3 regions of the Rhizobium sp. LARHSG275 genome follow, and region 1 is predicted to be linked to each of the others. Evidence: riboswitches for the same ligand, from Rfam matches in the RefSeq annotation. Region 1 holds a riboswitch; each other region holds the start of a gene.

Region 1 (5,541 bases):
GGATCAGGCCGAGCCAGAAGCTTGGGATGCTGGCGGCGAACATCGCAAGCGTCGTTGCCGCCTGGTCGATGAAGGAACCGCGCCGATAGGCGGCATAGATGCCGATCGGCAGGGCGATGATGCTGGCAATGGCGAGCGAGAACAAAGTCAGGAAAAAGGTCGGCTCGGCGCGGTCGAGCAGAGCCGAAGTGACAGGCATGTTGAGGAAGATCGACTGGCCGAGATCACCTCTCAGCATCTGGCCGATATAATAGACATACTGCAGGCCGAGCGACTGATCGAGGCCGAGCCGGGCCCTGAGGTCGGCAATATCCTGCGGCGTCGCATCTGGCCCGAGCATGACGGCGGCCGGATCTCCCGGTGTCACGCGCACGATGACGAAGACGATCGTGACGACGAGAAACATCACGACGATCATGCCGAACAGGCGCTGGAGGATGTAGCGTATCATGAATGCCTGGCAAACCCTTGCAGATGCTGCAAAAAAGAAGACTGATACCGGCCACGACGGGCCGGTATCGCTGGCGATGTTTACTTCTTGATCGAAGCATTCCAAAAATACGGCCACGGAGCCGGATCGACGCCTTCGAGCTTGGTCGATTCCGCCGAAACCGCGTTGAAGTCGCCGATCTTCATGAAGGGTGCATCGGCATAGATCGCCTTCTGGACATCGGCCCAGAGCGCCACGCGCTTCTTCGGATCGACTTCCGATGTAAAGGCATCGACGGCGGCCTTGCGGGCCGGCGTATCCCACCAGCCCGGCGAACTGGTCGAGAGCGAGCCGATCAGCGCCGGCTCGGGCAGGAAGGGGCTATGGGTGATGTAGATATCCCAGAGCTTCGGATCGGTGCGGCGCTGGGTCAGCGTCGCCCAGTCCACAACCTGCATATCGACGGTGAAGCCGGCAAGCTTCAGATATTCGGCGGCGACCTGCGCCATCTTGTAGTGGAATTCGTACTGGCGGCTGGTCAGGATACGGATCGGCTCGCCGTTGTAGTCGGCCTTCTTGGCGGCGGCCGCCGCCCCTTCCGGATCGGCGACATTGTAAGCGCCTTCGACGCCGGCATCGGTCGACCAGGCAAAGGTCTTCGGATAGATCGCGCCGTCGAGCGCATAGAAATCCTTGCTGCCGAAGGCGGCGGCCAGCATGTCTTCCATGCTGAGCGCCTGGCGGATCGCCTTGCGGACCTCGACATTCCCGGCAATACCTTCCTTCGTGTTGAAGACGAAGACCGGATAACCGAAGGGCTTGAGGATGATCGGCTGCGAGGCGGTCGAAGCCTTCAGCTTGTCGTAGGATTCGACGGGGATCGAGTCGACATAATCATACTGGCCGGAAACGGCGGCTTCGACGCGGGTGTTCGGATCCGGCACCGGCACGAAGCGGATCTCATCGAGATATTGATGACGGGCGCCGCCATAACCATTGCTGTCGCCTTCGCGTGACTTATAGCCATCGAAACGGACGAGCTGGATATACTGGTCGGCCTTGCGCTCCTTCAGCATGTAGGGACCGGTGCCGATGAAGTCCTTCATCGGCTCGTCCTGCTTTTCCGACGGGATGATGATCGCGGCCGAATTGTTGAAGGCAAGCAGCGAGGTCAGCGGCGCATAGGGCTGCTTCAGCGCAATCTTGACGGTCGCCGGATCGACGGCGGTGACGGACTCGATGAAGCCGGCCACCTGCTTGCCGCGCGAAGCGATCTTCATCCAGCGGCCAAGCGAGGCGACGACATCTTCCGAGGTCATATCGGTATTGTCGTGGAACTTGATGCCGGTTCTGAGCTTGATCGTATAGGTTTTGCCGTCGGCGCTGATCTCAGGCAGGCTTTCGGCCAGAAGCGGCGTTACGTTCCAGCTCTTGTCGAAGGTGTAGAGCGTTTCGAAAATGTGTTGCGTGACGATGCCGACCAGATCGGCCGTCGACGACATCGGATCGAGCGTTGGCGGTTCGCCGATCGTCGCGACGTTGATGACGCCGCCCTTTTCCTGGGCAAGGAGTGTCGAAGGCAGGGCGATGAGCGCAGTGCCGAGAAGGAATGCGACCAGTGTTTTCATGTGAGAGCTCCCGTTTAGTTCCACAATTATGTAATTCATCTTTTTGTAACAGAATAGGGGATGGATCGATCCTGTCAAGCACGAGCGACGGATTATGCTAGGGCGGATAGCCGGACGCCGGAAAAACACACAATCTTCGGCTGCGCCCGGCTGCACCAAGACCGCGCATTGTGCCAAGGTGAGGCGATCGCCCTGAGTCAGGCTTCAAGGGAACGGGAGAACAGCATGAGTATCGACTTCAACGACGGCAAATGGCTGAACGAGCCGGCGCAATGGCAGGCGACCGACGCCGGCCTTACCTTGACCACCGATGAGAAAACCGATTTCTGGCGAGAAACCCATTACGGCTTCACCCGCGACAGCGGCCATTTCCTCGCCTTTCCCACCACCGACGGCTTCACCGCGCAGATCCGCGTCCAGGGCGAATTCCGCACCCTCTACGACCAGGCCGGCCTGATGGTGCGCATCGACGAGAAACGCTGGGTGAAAACAGGCGTCGAGTTCACCGACGGCGAAGCCTTCCTCAGCACCGTCGTCACCGACGGCAAATCCGACTGGTCCGTCGCTCAGCCCTTCCGCGAATTGGAAGATTTCCGCATCCGCGTGACGGTCGCCAACGGCGCGTTGCGCATCCAGGCTTCACGCGACGGACGCCACTGGCCGCTACTGCGGTTAGCGCCCCTCCCGGCTGCCGAGCGCTATGAGGTGGGGCCGACTGCTTGCACGCCGGAGCGGAGCGGGCTGAGGGTGCGGTTTTCGGAGTTTTCGATTGGGCCGGCGATTACCACCGATCTTCATGACTTGAGCTAGGGGATTTCGATGTCGTATTCTCGACGGCAATATACGAATCCAGATAGTGGAGTCCAAGAGGCACCCCGGCAGAGATTATCCGCGGGGTGCGCATCTCTTAAAATCGTTCATCATCATCGCGCGGCGCAGCCGCAGGACTGTCATTTTCGAGATGACATCCGCCCCGTTCTCTGCGAAAAAGGGCGTGATGAGAGACAGGGGCGTTCGTCGACAGACGGGCTGAGAAGCACCCTTCGAACCTGAACCGGATAATGCCGGCGGAGGGAGTCGCTCGGGGCCGCGGCACCGTCCGCATGAACCGCCCCGTGCCCGCCCCCGCCTGAAAGGGGCCATATGCAGACCAGGACCACACCAGGAGCGATGCTGAAGGCGATGCGCGAGAAGCCGCCGCTCGTTCAGTGCATCACCAATTACGTCGCCATGAACATCGCCGCGAATGTCCTGCTTGCATCAGGCGCCTCGCCCGCCATGGTGCATGCCGCCGAAGAAGCCGGCGAATTCGCCGCGATCGCCAGCGCTGTGACAATCAATATCGGCACGCTGTCGACGCAATGGATCGACGGCATGCAGGCGGCTGCGAAGGCGGCGACATCAGCCGGCAAACCCTGGGTGCTCGATCCGGTCGCCCATTATGCCACCGCCTTCCGCCGCAATGCGGTCGCCGAACTGCTGGCGCTGCGTCCGACCATCATCCGCGGCAACGCGTCCGAGATCATCGCGCTTGCCGGCGGAGAAAGTCGCGGCCAGGGGGTCGATAGCCGCGACCCGGTCGAGCAAGCGGAAGGTTCGGCGCGATGGCTTGCCGAGCGGCAGCGGGCGGTCGTCGCCGTAACCGGCGCCGTGGATTTCGTCACCGACGGCGAGCGGGCCGTGCGCATCGAAGGCGGATCGGTCCTGATGCCGCAGGTCACGGCACTCGGCTGCTCGCTCACCTGCCTCGTCGGCGCCTTTGCCGCGACGGCACCTGAAGACACCTTCGGAGCGACGGTCGCAGCCCTTGCAACCTTCGCCATCGCCGGCGAGGAGGCCGCCCTTGGCGCGGCCGGCCCCGGCTCCTTCTCCTGGCGCTTTCTCGATGCGCTGGCCGCGCTCGACGCCGAAACGCTGGACGCCAGGGCAAGGATATCAGCCGCATGAAGGCTTTCGACCTTTCGCTCTATCTCGTCCTCGACCCCGATCTCTGCGCCGGGATCGGCATGGTCGAAACCGCGCGCCTTGCCGTTGCCGGCGGCGCCACCATGGTGCAGCTGCGCGACAAACATGCCGGCACCATCAGGATGATCGAGACCGGCCGCGCCTTGAAACAGGTGCTGGATAGGACCGGCGCCCTCCTCATTGTCAACGATGACGTCGAGGCGGCAATCGCCATCGGCGCCGATGGTCTGCATATTGGCCAGGAGGACATGGATGCGCGTAAAGCCCGGGCGATGGTCGGTGCTGAGATGATCCTTGGCCTGTCGGTCGAGAGCGAAGCGCTTGCTAACGCCGTCGATCCTGATCTCATCGATTACACCGGCGTCGGGCCGGTGTTTGCGACACCGACCAAGGCCGATCACAAGCAACCGATCGGCTTTGACGGCCTTGCAAGGCTGGTCAAGGTCTCGCCGGTGCCATCGGTCGCGATCGGCGGACTCAAGGCGGATCATGTCGTTCAGGTGTTCGCCGCAGGCGCCAAGGGACTTGCCGTCGTCTCTGCCATCTGCGGCACGCCCGACCCCGAAGCGGCCACGGGCCGCATCGCTGCAGAAATTCGAAAGGCCCGCGCATGATCCGCAACGTTCTCTCGATCGCCGGCTCTGATCCCTCCGGCGGCGCCGGCATCCAGGCCGATCTCAAGGCCTTTTCCGCCCGCGGCGTCTACGGCATGGCGGTGCTGACCGCGCTGACGGCGCAGAACACGCAAGGGGTAAGCGGCGTGCATCTGGTGCCGCCGCAATTCGTCGCCGATCAGATCAATGCCGTCTTTGCCGACGTGCGCGTCGATGCCGTCAAGATCGGCATGATCGCCAATGCCGGCATCGCCGAAGCCGTTGCCGGTGCGCTGACTGACCACCGCGACATTCCGATCGTCATCGACCCGGTCATGATCGCCAAGGGCGGAGCCGCCCTGCTGGCGCCCGAGGCGGTCGACGTGCTGACCCGCCGGCTGCTGCCGCTTGCCACGCTTCTGACCCCGAACCTGCCGGAAGCCGCCGCCCTGCTGCACCAGCCGGTCGCGACAAACCGCGCTGACATGGCGGCGCAGGCCGAGCGCCTGCTAGCACTTGGCCCGGCCGCGGTGTTGGTCAAGGGCGGCCATCTCGACAGCGACGAGAGCCCCGACGTGCTTGCCACCGCTGCCGGCCTGCACTGGTTCGAAGCCAGGCGCGTGCCGACCAAGAATACCCACGGCACCGGCTGCACGCTCTCCAGCGCGCTGGCGGCCGAGCTCGCCAAGGGCGCCTCGGCGCGGGAGGCCGTCGCCATCGCCAAGGATTACCTCGCCGGCGCGGTCGCGGCTGCCGGCAACCTCACCGTCGGCTCCGGCCATGGACCGGTGCAGCACTTTCATGCACTCTGGAAAGGCGGCGAATAGGCACTCGCTCAACCAAACATGCCGACTGAAACGGCCGGCCGTTGGGCGAGCTTTACAAGAGCTGGGCGGACCCGTCGGTGCGGATGATCTGAAGCCGG
Region 2 (5,541 bases), on a different contig from region 1:
ATGGCGTGGTGATGCGCGACAGCATGGCAAGCGCGGTCGGAATGGCGGCGAGGCGGATGTGGCCGGAAAGACCGCGGCGCGCAGCGCGCATCTCCTCGCGCATGGTGCGGGCATCGCCGACGATGCGTCGGGCCCATTCGAGCACGCGCTGCCCCTCAGGCGTCAGCCCCTGGAACCGCGAACCGCGCTGCACCAGCATGACGCCAAGCTGATCCTCGAGCTGCCGGATGGCAGCCGAAAGCGTCGGCTGCGAGATCCCGCACTCCTCCGCGGCGCGGCCAAAATGCTTTTCATTGGCAAGGGCGATGAAGAATTCCAGCTTGTCGATCATCCGGTCTCCCGATCCGGCATGACATCATCCGGGTCAGTTCATCTTTGACACAGCAGCGGTGCTCCGCAAGGCCGGTCTCTAGATCAGGGTGATTTAGGCCCGATCGGCCTAAAATCTGAATCCTGATCTAATTCAAACAAATAGAGCATGATGTCGTCCGAAAACCGCGCACAGTTTTCGGCGTCAGGCTCTAACTGTTTCTGCAGCCGGAAAAAGATCGAACAGCGATTCGAGGAAGCCAAGCACGTTGACATTGCCGATGCTGTAATAGACCAGCCGGCCCTGACGGCGCGTGTGGACCAGGCCTTCGAGCCTTAACCGCGCCAGTTGCTGCGAGACCATTGCCTGCTGCATGCCGAGGATATTTTCGATTTCACTCACCGTCCGCTCCTCGTTCGCCAGTATGCAGAGGATCAGAAGTCGCGTCTGGTGCGCTAGCGCTTTCAGCAGATCGCTCGCCTCGTGGGCTTTTCCAGCGAGTTTGTGCAATTCCTGGCCGGTGATCCCCGGCTCGGGTTTGGGCAACGGCATTCTGGATCTCGGAAGAGAGGCGATGAGGTAGATCAGTACAAATAGCATATTCGCAAATGCGAATTGGTCAAAAGTGATGAAATGCCAAAAAAGGTCCAAGCAAATCAGCAGATAAGCTGACCGCCGTTGATCTCGATCACCTGTCCGGTGATGTAGCCCGAGAGCGAGGGAGCCGCCAGGAACAGATAGGCGGGAGCGCAGTCCTCCGGCGTGCCGAGCCGCTGCAGGGGGATGGATTTTCTCGTCTGCTCAAGCTTTTCGCGGGAGGAATAGCGTTCATGGAAATCCGTCTCGATCGTTCCTGGCGACACGCAATTGACGCGGATTCCGTCCGGTGCGAGCTCACGGGCAAGCGCCTTGGAATAAGTCGCAACGAAGGCTTTCGAGGCCGAATAGATCGAAGAACCGGGGCTGCCGCCGGTCAGCGCCGAAATCGAAACCGTGTTGACGATGGCAGCGGCTTCAGCCGCCTTCAATGCCGGCAGCAGCGCCCGCGTCAGCGCCACCACCGATGTTTGGTTGAGCCGCACGACCGCCTCATATTCTGCGTCGGTGAGTGTGGCAGCGGGAAAACGGCCAAGCATGGTGCCGGCATTGTTGACGAGCACATCGACCTTGTCGAAGAAGGCGAGAGCATCTTCAGCAAATTGCGCTGCCCCGCCGGCCGCGGAGAAATCGGCGTGCAGCAGCAGCGCCCGTCTTTCCGATTCAGCCGTCAGCAGGAAATCCGGCAGGTCGCGTCCCGGCTTTCGCCCGGTATGGACGATCACCCTCGCACCGCAGTCCAGGAACTGCCGGGCCACCTCAAGGCCGATGCCGCGACCGGCGCCGGTAACGACCACATTGCGATTTTCGAATAGTCTGGGATGGAACACGAAGCCGTCCTCCTCGCGGACAGTGCCGCCGGTTGCGTCATTCGCCCTTAACATATGAGCGCGCCGACCGAAAGAAAGGCGCGCATCGATCTTTCCGGCAAGGATTCCGGCGGAAGATTAGCTTTCGGCCTCCAGAAGCCGCGCGCCTGGCCCTTCCTTGCCCAGCCGGTCGCAGGGATTGCGCAACGGACAGCTTTCGATCGACAGGCAGCCGCAGCCGATGCAGCCGGTCAGACGGTCGCGCAGCAGGCTAAGCCGCCTGATTCGCGCGTCGAGATCATCCTTCCAACGCGCCGACAGCGTCTGCCAGTCGGCGACGGTCGGCGTGCGCCCCTGCGGCAGGGACGTGAACGCCGCCTGGATTTCCGAAAGCGGAATGCCGACACGCTGCGCCACCTTGATGATGCCGAGCCGGCGAAGCACGTCGCGCCCATAGCGCCGCTGATTGCCGCGGGAGCGGATGCTCGAGATCAGCCCCCTGGTCTCGTAAAAATGCAGCGCCGAGACGGCCAGGCCGCTGCGCTCTGCCACTTCGCCGACCGTCAGGAGCTTGCCGAGCGGCGCTGCAGGAATTGTGTCCATCGCCTCTTGACCTCAATATTAGTTGAGGTTTTATAACCCTTGCTCCCGCAATCGTAAAGTCCAATCGCAACAAGGAGCAACGCATGCAAACACCCACCAGGCTGGCTGTCATCTATGGGAGCACGAGAGAGGGCCGCATCTGCGACCGGGTGGTCAAATGGCTGACGCAGGAACTCCTCCGCTTCCCGCAATTTTATATCGACATCATCGACCCATTGGATTTCGCGCTGCCGGCCAACCGTGACATGACGCACCCCGAAATCGACAGGCTCGCCAGGCGACTTGGCATGGCCGACGCCTTCATCATCGTCACGCCGGAATACAACCACAGCTTCACCGCCTCGTTGAAGTCGATCATCGATTTCTTCTTCGAGCCCTGGCAGGGCAAGCCGGTCGCCTTCGTTTCCTATGGCGGCATATCCGGCGGCCTGCGCGCCGTCGAACAGCTGCGGCTCGTCTTTGCCGAACTCCACGCCGTCACGATCCGCGATTCGGTGAGCTTTGCCGCACCTTGGAACCGCTTCGACACGGACGGGCGGCTCGACAATCCCGCCGATGCACTGCGTTTGCTCGATCGGATGATGGCGAGGCTGGAATGGTGGACGCGGGCACTCGTCACTGCCCGTAGCGATCGTCCTTATGCCGGAATAGAGCGCCGCGTGTCTTTTCAGACGCGCTAAGGGCGCTCTATCACTTTGAATCTGCGCATGATCCTTTCCGAAAATCGATTCCGATTTTCGGGGTTATGCGTCAGCCGCCTGAGGCAGGAAGCTCCGGTTCCGTTCCCGGCAGGTACGGAACCATTGGGAACACCCGGGCAGGACCTCCGTCCGGGTGTTTTCCGTCACCTCGGCTTCGTTCCGACCGCGCGGACGGGTTCGCAATTTTGCTGTTGCGGGGAGAAAACCCCGGTGATAGTTTCCGCGCAAATAACAGGGGAGCTCCGTATCGCCGGGGCTGAGATGTGAGGCGCAAGCCTCTGGACCCTTCAAAGCTGATCTGGGTAATGCCAGCGGAGCGAGGTTCAGATGTTCTCAGGCGCACAAGTGTCACTCTATCCGATGTCCGGCAATTTCGTCGGCATCATTCTCGATGCCGTCAAGGCGCTCGATCCCTATCGCGACCGGCTGCGCATCGAGACCGATGACATCTCCACACTGCTGGTCGGCCCGCCTGACATCCTCTTCGCCGCCATGCACGATCTTTTCGTCGCCGCCGCAAGGACCGGCGAACATTGCGTGCTGTCCGCCGCCGTTTCACGCGGCTGCCCCGGCGAGCCCGACGACGCCATCTGCGGCGTCAACCCTTCCCCCGGTCAGGCGGAGCCGCTTGCCGAGCGCATAAGAGCCGCACTTGCCGCCGTTGACATCACCACGGAGAGCGGACAGCCGACCGCTGCGCAATTCTCGCTCTACGTCATGGGCACCGGTACCCATATGGACGAGATCTATGGCTGCATCGACTTCCTGAAGCGCTCCGGCACTTTCGACCGCGCCAAAAATTTCTGCACTAGGCTTTCCGGCGATGCCAGCGCGGTCTTCGCCACCATTCGCGAGGCCTTCTTTCGCTTCGGCGACCCCGAAGGGCATGTGACCCTCGACATCACGGTGTCGGCCAATACAGCGCCGCGCGTCTTTTCGGACGCGCAAAGGACGCTATAGCACCTTAAATTTGCTCCCGACGAAAGCTTGAAATCGAACGCTGATGACACTGTCAAACCCATCGGATTCGCGCCTTGCCGCGCTCAGCGCCGCTCTCTACCGGGGCATACCCGCCTTGCTTGCCGGTTGCGTTTTTTTGGCGGCGTGGGAACTCTATGTCGATCTTTCCGGCATCAAACCATCCATCCTGCCGGCGCCCTCGCGCATCGTCATCCAGGGCTGGCTGAACCGCGAGGCGCTGATCGCCAATACCTGGCCGACGCTCGGCGCGACACTCGGAGGTTTCGCCCTGTCGCTTGGCTTCGCCTTCGCCGCCTCGATCCTCATGGATTTCATGCCCTTCATGCGCCGGGCATTGCTGCCGATCTTCATCACCAGCCAGACCCTGCCGCTGGTGGCGATCGCGCCCCTCGTCGTCCTCTGGTTCGGCTTCGGCCTGTTGCCGAAGATCCTGCTGGTGGCGCTCGTCACCTTCTTCCCACTGCTCGTCGCCTTGCTGCAGGGCTATGAATCGACCGACCGCGACATCGCCGAATTGCTGAATTCGATGAAGGCGAGCCGCTGGCGCATTTTCCGCCTGGCACGGCTTCCCTCGTCGCTGCCCTATTTCTTCGCCGGTCTGCGGATCTCGATCACTTATGCCGTCGTCGGCGCGATCTTTGCCGAATATGCCGGCGCCGCCCGCGGCCTCGGCATCTATATCCTCAATGCCAAGAACAATTTTCGTCCCGATCTCGTGCTCGCCGCCGTTATCGTCAGCGCCGTGCTGACACTCTGCCTCTTCGCAGCGACGCTGATCATCCAGCGCCTCGTCATGCCCTGGCAACCACCCGGGGAGCGGCGCTGATGAACGGTGGAATGGTTGAACTCAGCAATATCTCGAAGTCCTTCGACGGCATGAAGGTGCTGGGCGACATTTCGCTCGCTGTCGCAAGAGGCGAGTTCGTCTCGATCGTCGGCCCATCCGGCTCCGGAAAATCGACCGTACTTCGATTGCTGACCCAGGCGCTTCGGCCCGATTCCGGCACTATGCTTTTCAACGGCACGCCGCTGGAACAGGCGCCGCATTCCTTCGCCTTCATGCCGCAGCGCGATGCGCTGATGCCTTGGCGCCGGATCATCGACAATGCGGCACTCGGCCTTGAGGTGCACGGTATGAGCCGCCGCGCGGCCCGCGCCGCCGTCGCGCCTCTGTTCGAGCGCTTCGGCCTCGCCGGCTTCGAGCATCGCTACCCCTCCGAACTGTCCGGCGGCATGCGCCAGCGCGCCGCGCTGCTGCGCACCGTCGTCCAGACCCAGGACATGCTGCTGCTCGACGAGCCTTTCGGCGCGCTGGACGCGCTGACACGCATGCAGATGCAGGAATGGCTGCAGGGCATGTGGACCGAACATCGCTGGACGGCGCTGCTGATCACCCACGACGTTCGCGAGGCCGTGTTCCTCTCCGACCGGATCTACGTACTTTCGGCCCGTCCGGCGCGTATCATCCGCGAATTCCGCGTTCCCCTGCCCCGTCCGAGAAGCATTGCCGATCTCGGCTCTCCGGCGGCCCAGGCGATCG
Region 3 (5,541 bases), on a different contig from region 1:
CCAGAAGCTAATCGCCCTGCCGGGCGTGCGCCAGACGCGCACTTTCTTCGTGATGAAGGAAGTCAAGGAGAACGCGAGGTTGCCCTTCTAGGCGTCTTCGGCGGCGATCCGTTTGCCGCGCCGTTTTCGTCTGACCGGGATGCCTGGGCCGCGATCATTCCCTCCACGATCGGAGACTGAGGCGGCGCTCCATATCGTGCAGTTGATTGCTTCAGCCGTAGAGCGGTGGACGACAAAGTGGTCTTGACGGTTGCAGCCAAAGAAAGGAAGTGCAATATATGCAATAATATATGCGAACTTATATTCTTATAACCTACTGTTTTACCACCAGTACGAATTCTTATATTCGATAATTGGCGTTATAACAGAAAGTATATCCTATCGAGTACGTTGCTTTATGTATCAACTTCATCAAATGTCCCGCAACTCGGCTTCCGATATCACAACAGGACAGACTTTTTCCTATGAAGCTGAACCCTTGCAGGCGACATCATCGCCGGCAGGTTTACACAAGGAGCACGATGGCATGGAGCGCAACAAGAAATCAGACAAGTACCTTGCCGACTCGCGTTTGCGGGCAGCGGCCGTCGACCACCGGCAGAAGGACTCTGCGTCGAAGAAGAAGACCCTTTTTCAACAATTGCTCTTGGATTGGGCTTACGGCTGCGACCTCTTTTATCCAATCCAACGACATGAACATTTCGCAAAGAGCGAGGAGGACGACAAAGGCGCTAAAATCCGTAGGTGAGGGTTACGAGTGTATAGAACTCGGAGAGTTCGGACGGGCCGCCACGTTCCCGATTTAAGAGTCAGTCTTGTTTCCAAATTCCAGGGTGAAATCGCCGACGCAGTCGCCATCGGTTTCAAACTCCAACAACAGCTCGGCGCGCGGGGGTGGAGGTTGTCATCGACGATATCGATGCGATGCAAGCGAAGGACAGCTTGGGCCTAGGCTTCACAGGTGCGGGCCAATAAGGCTAAGAACATCGAAAGGTGGTAAGCAGTCAATCGATAACCTGGCCCTTATCCGGTACACGCAAGGCGCAGTTCAAACCTTGCTGCAGGAAGCAATGCTCGCCTACCAAAATCACAAAATTTGACCCGCACAGTTCGCCCATCAAATCTGCCGCAGAAAAGGAGTTCATTTTCAGTGTTATTATCTTCTTTGAAATGCATCCGCATCGCCGGACTTGCAGCGGTCGGCATGGTGCTGGGCACGCAGATTGCTTTTTCACAAGGATCGTCCACGCGGTCTCAGTGGCTGAACACGCCGGGATCTCGAGTAGAAGCGCTTGCGGTCCTCCAGACCTTGAATGCCGCTCTCCTGAGCAACGCCAGTGCTACGTTGACCCTTGACCGCTGGTGCGCGGCGCATAAGCTCGCGCCGGAAGGTTCCAAGATCGTAGCACAGCGTGTCCGCGGGCAAGACAAGCCGGCCGACGAGCACGTCCGTGAACTTCTGACCGTCGGACCCGGTGAGCTGGTCGCTTATCGCCGTGTCCGCCTGGTCTGCGGCGACCGCGTCTTGTCGGAAGCCGACAATTGGTATGTACCCGCAAAATTAACTGCAGAGATGAATCGGGCTTTGAAGACCAGCGATATCGCGTTTGGCAGAGCCGTTCAGGCTCTTAATTTCACTCGCACAAACCTGTCTGCCACGTTGCTCTGGTCCCCCCTATCCGAAGGCTGGGACATGGACGGCTTAACAGCGCATGAAACAAGTTCCCTTAGCCTGCCGCCGTTCCTGCTCGAACATCGTGCCGTCCTTAAACTTCGAGACGGAACGCCGTTTAGCGCCGTGGTCGAAAGCTACACGGATAATGTGCTAGACTTTCCAGTTCCGCGGTTGCTTTCTCGATAGAGCTTGTGCGACGGCCATCCAATTCATTTTTCGAAAGAGAACGGGTGAACGCGAGTCATCTTGATCAGTGTCAAGCACTGCAGCTCAGGGCAATGACGCTCCGCACGGAGAATGAACGATGCATGCAATCTTATGGAATGGCCGCAGGACCAGTCACATGCTTCGCGACCGTGACCTAGCTGTCACAATGGCACGCGCGTGAGTGTAACCTGCATCCCAAGCCACCGCGGATCGTCGCTTGACAGTACCTCGGCAACCCTCTACCCATTTTCGCATTCACCAGGGGGGTCCCGGCAAGGGGCTGAGATACTGCTATCGCGCGCAGTGACCCGTTGAACCTGATCCAGTTCATACTGGCGTAGGGACGGTGCAAGCGCTCCAAGGCAGTGGATTCACGCGTGGAATCCGTGCCGGCGTCTTTTCATCATTCCGGCTGAGGACTGGGTCTCCAATCGAAAACTTGGAGCCTCAAACCATGAATATCGCAGGCACCCCAACCGTCACCACCGGCCCCTTGCCGGCATCCAAGAAAATCTACATTCGGGGAGAAGTCCATCCCGAAATTTGCGTGCCGATGCGCGAAATTAGCCTGCATCCGACATCGGGCGAGCAGCCCGTCGTCGTCTACGACTCCTCCGGCCCCTATACGATCGAGGGCGCCGAGATCCGTATCGAACAGGGGCTGCCCTCACTGCGACGCGACTGGGTTCTCGCCCGCGGCGACGTCGTGGCGTATCAGGGCCGCCATGTCCGTCCCGAAGACAACGGCTTCGCCAGCGGCGAAAGGCTGACGCCCGAATTTCCCACGCTACGCCAGCCGCTGTGCGCGAAGGACGGCAAGGCCGTCACCCAGTTCGCCTATGCGAGGGCTGGTATCATCACGCCGGAAATGGAGTTCATCGCTATACGCGAAAACCTTGGCCGCAAGGTGCACGCGGATGCGATGGTCCGCGACGGCGAAAGCTTCGGCGCGCACATTCCGGACCATGTGACGGCGGATTTCGTCCGGCAGGAAGTGGCGGCGGGTCGGGCAATCATCCCCGCCAACATCAACCATCCCGAAGCCGAGCCGATGATCATCGGCCGGAATTTCCTGGTGAAGATCAACGCCAATATCGGCAACTCGGCTGTCACCTCGTCGATGGCGGAAGAAGTCGAGAAAATGGTCTGGGCGACCCGCTGGGGCGCTGACACGGTCATGGATCTCTCCACCGGCCGCAACATCCACAACATCCGCGAATGGATCATCCGCAATTCGCCGGTGCCGATCGGTACCGTGCCGCTCTATCAGGCGCTGGAGAAGGTCGAGGGCATTGCCGAGAACCTGACCTGGGAGGTCTATCGTGACACGCTGATCGAGCAGGCCGAGCAGGGTGTCGACTACTTCACCATCCACGCCGGCGTGCGGCTCGCCTATATCCCGCTGACTGTCAATCGTGTTACTGGCATCGTCTCGCGCGGCGGTTCGATCATGGCGAAGTGGTGTCTCCATCATCATCGCGAAAGCTTCCTATACGAACATTTCGAGGAGATCTGCGACATCTGCCGCGCCTATGACGTTTCCTTCTCGCTCGGCGACGGCCTGCGCCCTGGCTCCATCGCCGATGCCAACGACGCAGCGCAATTCGCCGAACTGGAAATACTGGGAGAGCTGACCAAGATCGCCTGGGCGAAAGACTGCCAGGTTATGATCGAGGGCCCCGGCCATGTGCCGATGCACAAGATCAAGGAGAACATGGACAAGCAGCTCGAGGTCTGCGGCGAGGCACCTTTCTATACGCTTGGGCCGCTGACGACCGATATCGCACCAGGCTACGATCACATCACCTCTGGAATAGGCGCAGCCATGATCGGCTGGTTCGGCACCGCGATGCTCTGCTACGTCACGCCGAAGGAGCATCTCGGTCTTCCCGATCGCAATGACGTCAAGACCGGCGTTATCACCTACAAGATAGCGGCTCACGCGGCTGATCTCGCCAAGGGGCATCCGGCAGCACAGCTGCGCGATGATGCGCTCTCGCGTGCCCGTTTCGAATTCCGCTGGGAGGATCAGTTCAACCTCTCGCTGGACCCCGAAACTGCCCGCAGCTTCCACGACGAGACGCTGCCTAAGGAAGCCCATAAGGTGGCGCATTTCTGCTCGATGTGCGGCCCGAAATTCTGTTCCATGCGAATTTCCCACGACATTCGTGCCGAAGCCCAGAAAGAAGGGCTGGAAGCCATGGCCGCGAGGTATCGCGATGGCGGCGATCTCTACATGCCGATCGCCGAAGCGGCGAAAACGCCAACCGGAGAATGACGATGCACATTCTCGTCAAGGGAGCCGGCGTTGCCGGCCTCACCGTTGCCTGGCAGCTCTACCGGCACGGTCTCCGGGTCAGTGTCACTGAACATGCCGACAAGGTCGGGGCTGGCGCTTCCGGCTTTGCCGGCGGCATGCTGGCGCCATGGTGCGAACGGGAAAGCGCAGAGGAGCCGGTACTGGCGCTCGGCCGTCTTGCCGCCGATTGGTGGGAGGCGGCATTGCCCGGCCATGTCCATCGCCGGGGAACACTTGTCGTGGCGGCCGGGCGCGATGCCGGCGAACTCGACCGCTTTTCCCACCGGACAAGCGGATGGGAATGGCTGGACGAGCAGGCGATCGCGTCTCTTGAACCTGATCTCGCAGGCCGTTTCCGTAGGGCACTGTTCTTTCGACATGAAGCGCATCTCGATCCGCGACAGGCACTCTCGGGGCTGGCCTCCGGACTCGAGGAAGCCCGCATGCGTCTGACACTCGGCGCCACGCACAATGCTGACATTGCCCATTATGATCGCGTGATCGACTGCACCGGGGCTGCCCAGATCGGCCAGCTGCCCGGATTGCGCGGTGTTCGCGGAGAGATGCTCTGCGTCGAAACGAGCGAGACAACGCTCTCTCGTCCCGTTCGCCTGCTGCATCCGCGCCACCCCATCTATATCGTGCCGCGCGAAAGACATCGCTTCATGATCGGGGCGACGATGATCGAAAATGACGATACCGGCCCGATTACCGCGCGTTCGCTGATGGAGTTGCTGAATGCCGCCTACACGCTCAATCCTGTGTTCGGCGAGGCAGGGGTCACGGAAACTGGCGCGGGCGTGCGGCCAGCTTATCCCGACAATCTGCCGCGTGTGACGCAGCAGGGGCGCACCTTCCATGTCAATGGCCTCTACCGCCACGGTTTTCTGCTGGCGCCGGCCATAGCAGGCGAGGTGGCGCGGCTTCTTCTTGAAGAAGGCAAGCAACCGGATAGGAGGGCATCATGACCTACATCATCAATGGTGAGGAACAGGAGGTCGCGGCCACAACGCTCGCAGATCTTCTTCTCGCTCTGGACTGCGAAGGCGAATGGATGGCAACTGCAGTGAACGGCGAGCTGGTGCACCGCGAGGACCGCGCCCAATTCAGGCTCGGCGAGCGCGACCGCATCGAAATACTCTCACCCATGCAAGGAGGCTGAGATGCTGAAACTTTATGATGTTGAAGTCCACTCCCGCCTGCTGCTCGGCACAGCCCGCTATCCGTCTCCAGCTGTCCTTGCAGAAGCGGTGAAGCGCTCAAAGACCGAGATTGTCACCGTTTCACTTCGCCGCGAAACTGCCGGCGGCAAAGCGGGCGGCGCCTTCTTCGAGCTGATCCGCAAGCTTGGCGTGCGTGT

The links. Region 1 has a riboswitch for thiamine pyrophosphate ahead of thiM (hydroxyethylthiazole kinase). Riboswitches for the same ligand answer to the same signal wherever they lie in the genome.
Region 2: it holds a riboswitch for thiamine pyrophosphate, as region 1 does, so the genes downstream of both, ACIPSK_RS25315 (YkoF family thiamine/hydroxymethylpyrimidine-binding protein) here and thiM (hydroxyethylthiazole kinase) in region 1, are expected to answer to the same signal.
Region 3: it holds a riboswitch for thiamine pyrophosphate, as region 1 does, so the genes downstream of both, thiC (phosphomethylpyrimidine synthase ThiC) here and thiM (hydroxyethylthiazole kinase) in region 1, are expected to answer to the same signal.

The regions. Positions count from the first base shown of each region.
Region 1 covers NZ_JBIXJN010000001.1:21,160-26,700, forward strand. Annotated here, with positions in the region: gene ACIPSK_RS00110 (ABC transporter permease) at 1-451, opposite strand, end outside; gene ACIPSK_RS00115 (ABC transporter substrate-binding protein) at 532-2,058, opposite strand; gene ACIPSK_RS00120 (DUF1349 domain-containing protein) at 2,284-2,868, shown strand; TPP riboswitch at 3,055-3,151, shown strand; gene thiM (hydroxyethylthiazole kinase) at 3,202-4,005, shown strand; gene thiE (thiamine phosphate synthase) at 4,002-4,637, shown strand; gene thiD (bifunctional hydroxymethylpyrimidine kinase/phosphomethylpyrimidine kinase) at 4,634-5,443, shown strand.
Region 2 covers NZ_JBIXJN010000020.1:123,554-129,094, forward strand. Annotated here, with positions in the region: gene ACIPSK_RS25290 (LysR family transcriptional regulator) at 1-331, opposite strand, end outside; gene ACIPSK_RS25295 (ArsR/SmtB family transcription factor) at 515-862, opposite strand; gene ACIPSK_RS25300 (SDR family NAD(P)-dependent oxidoreductase) at 967-1,737, opposite strand; gene soxR (redox-sensitive transcriptional activator SoxR) at 1,855-2,319, opposite strand; gene ACIPSK_RS25310 (NADPH-dependent FMN reductase) at 2,403-2,999, shown strand; TPP riboswitch at 3,244-3,357, shown strand; gene ACIPSK_RS25315 (YkoF family thiamine/hydroxymethylpyrimidine-binding protein) at 3,348-3,980, shown strand; gene ACIPSK_RS25320 (ABC transporter permease) at 4,024-4,827, shown strand; gene ACIPSK_RS25325 (ABC transporter ATP-binding protein) at 4,827-5,541, shown strand, end outside.
Region 3 covers NZ_JBIXJN010000031.1:50,539-56,079, reverse strand. Annotated here, with positions in the region: gene ACIPSK_RS30320 (Lrp/AsnC family transcriptional regulator) at 1-91, shown strand, start outside; gene ACIPSK_RS30315 (hypothetical protein) at 398-748, shown strand; gene ACIPSK_RS30310 (hypothetical protein) at 1,205-1,861, shown strand; TPP riboswitch at 2,133-2,244, shown strand; gene thiC (phosphomethylpyrimidine synthase ThiC) at 2,337-4,160, shown strand; gene thiO (glycine oxidase ThiO) at 4,163-5,149, shown strand; gene thiS (sulfur carrier protein ThiS) at 5,146-5,343, shown strand; gene ACIPSK_RS30290 (thiazole synthase) at 5,345-5,541, shown strand, end outside.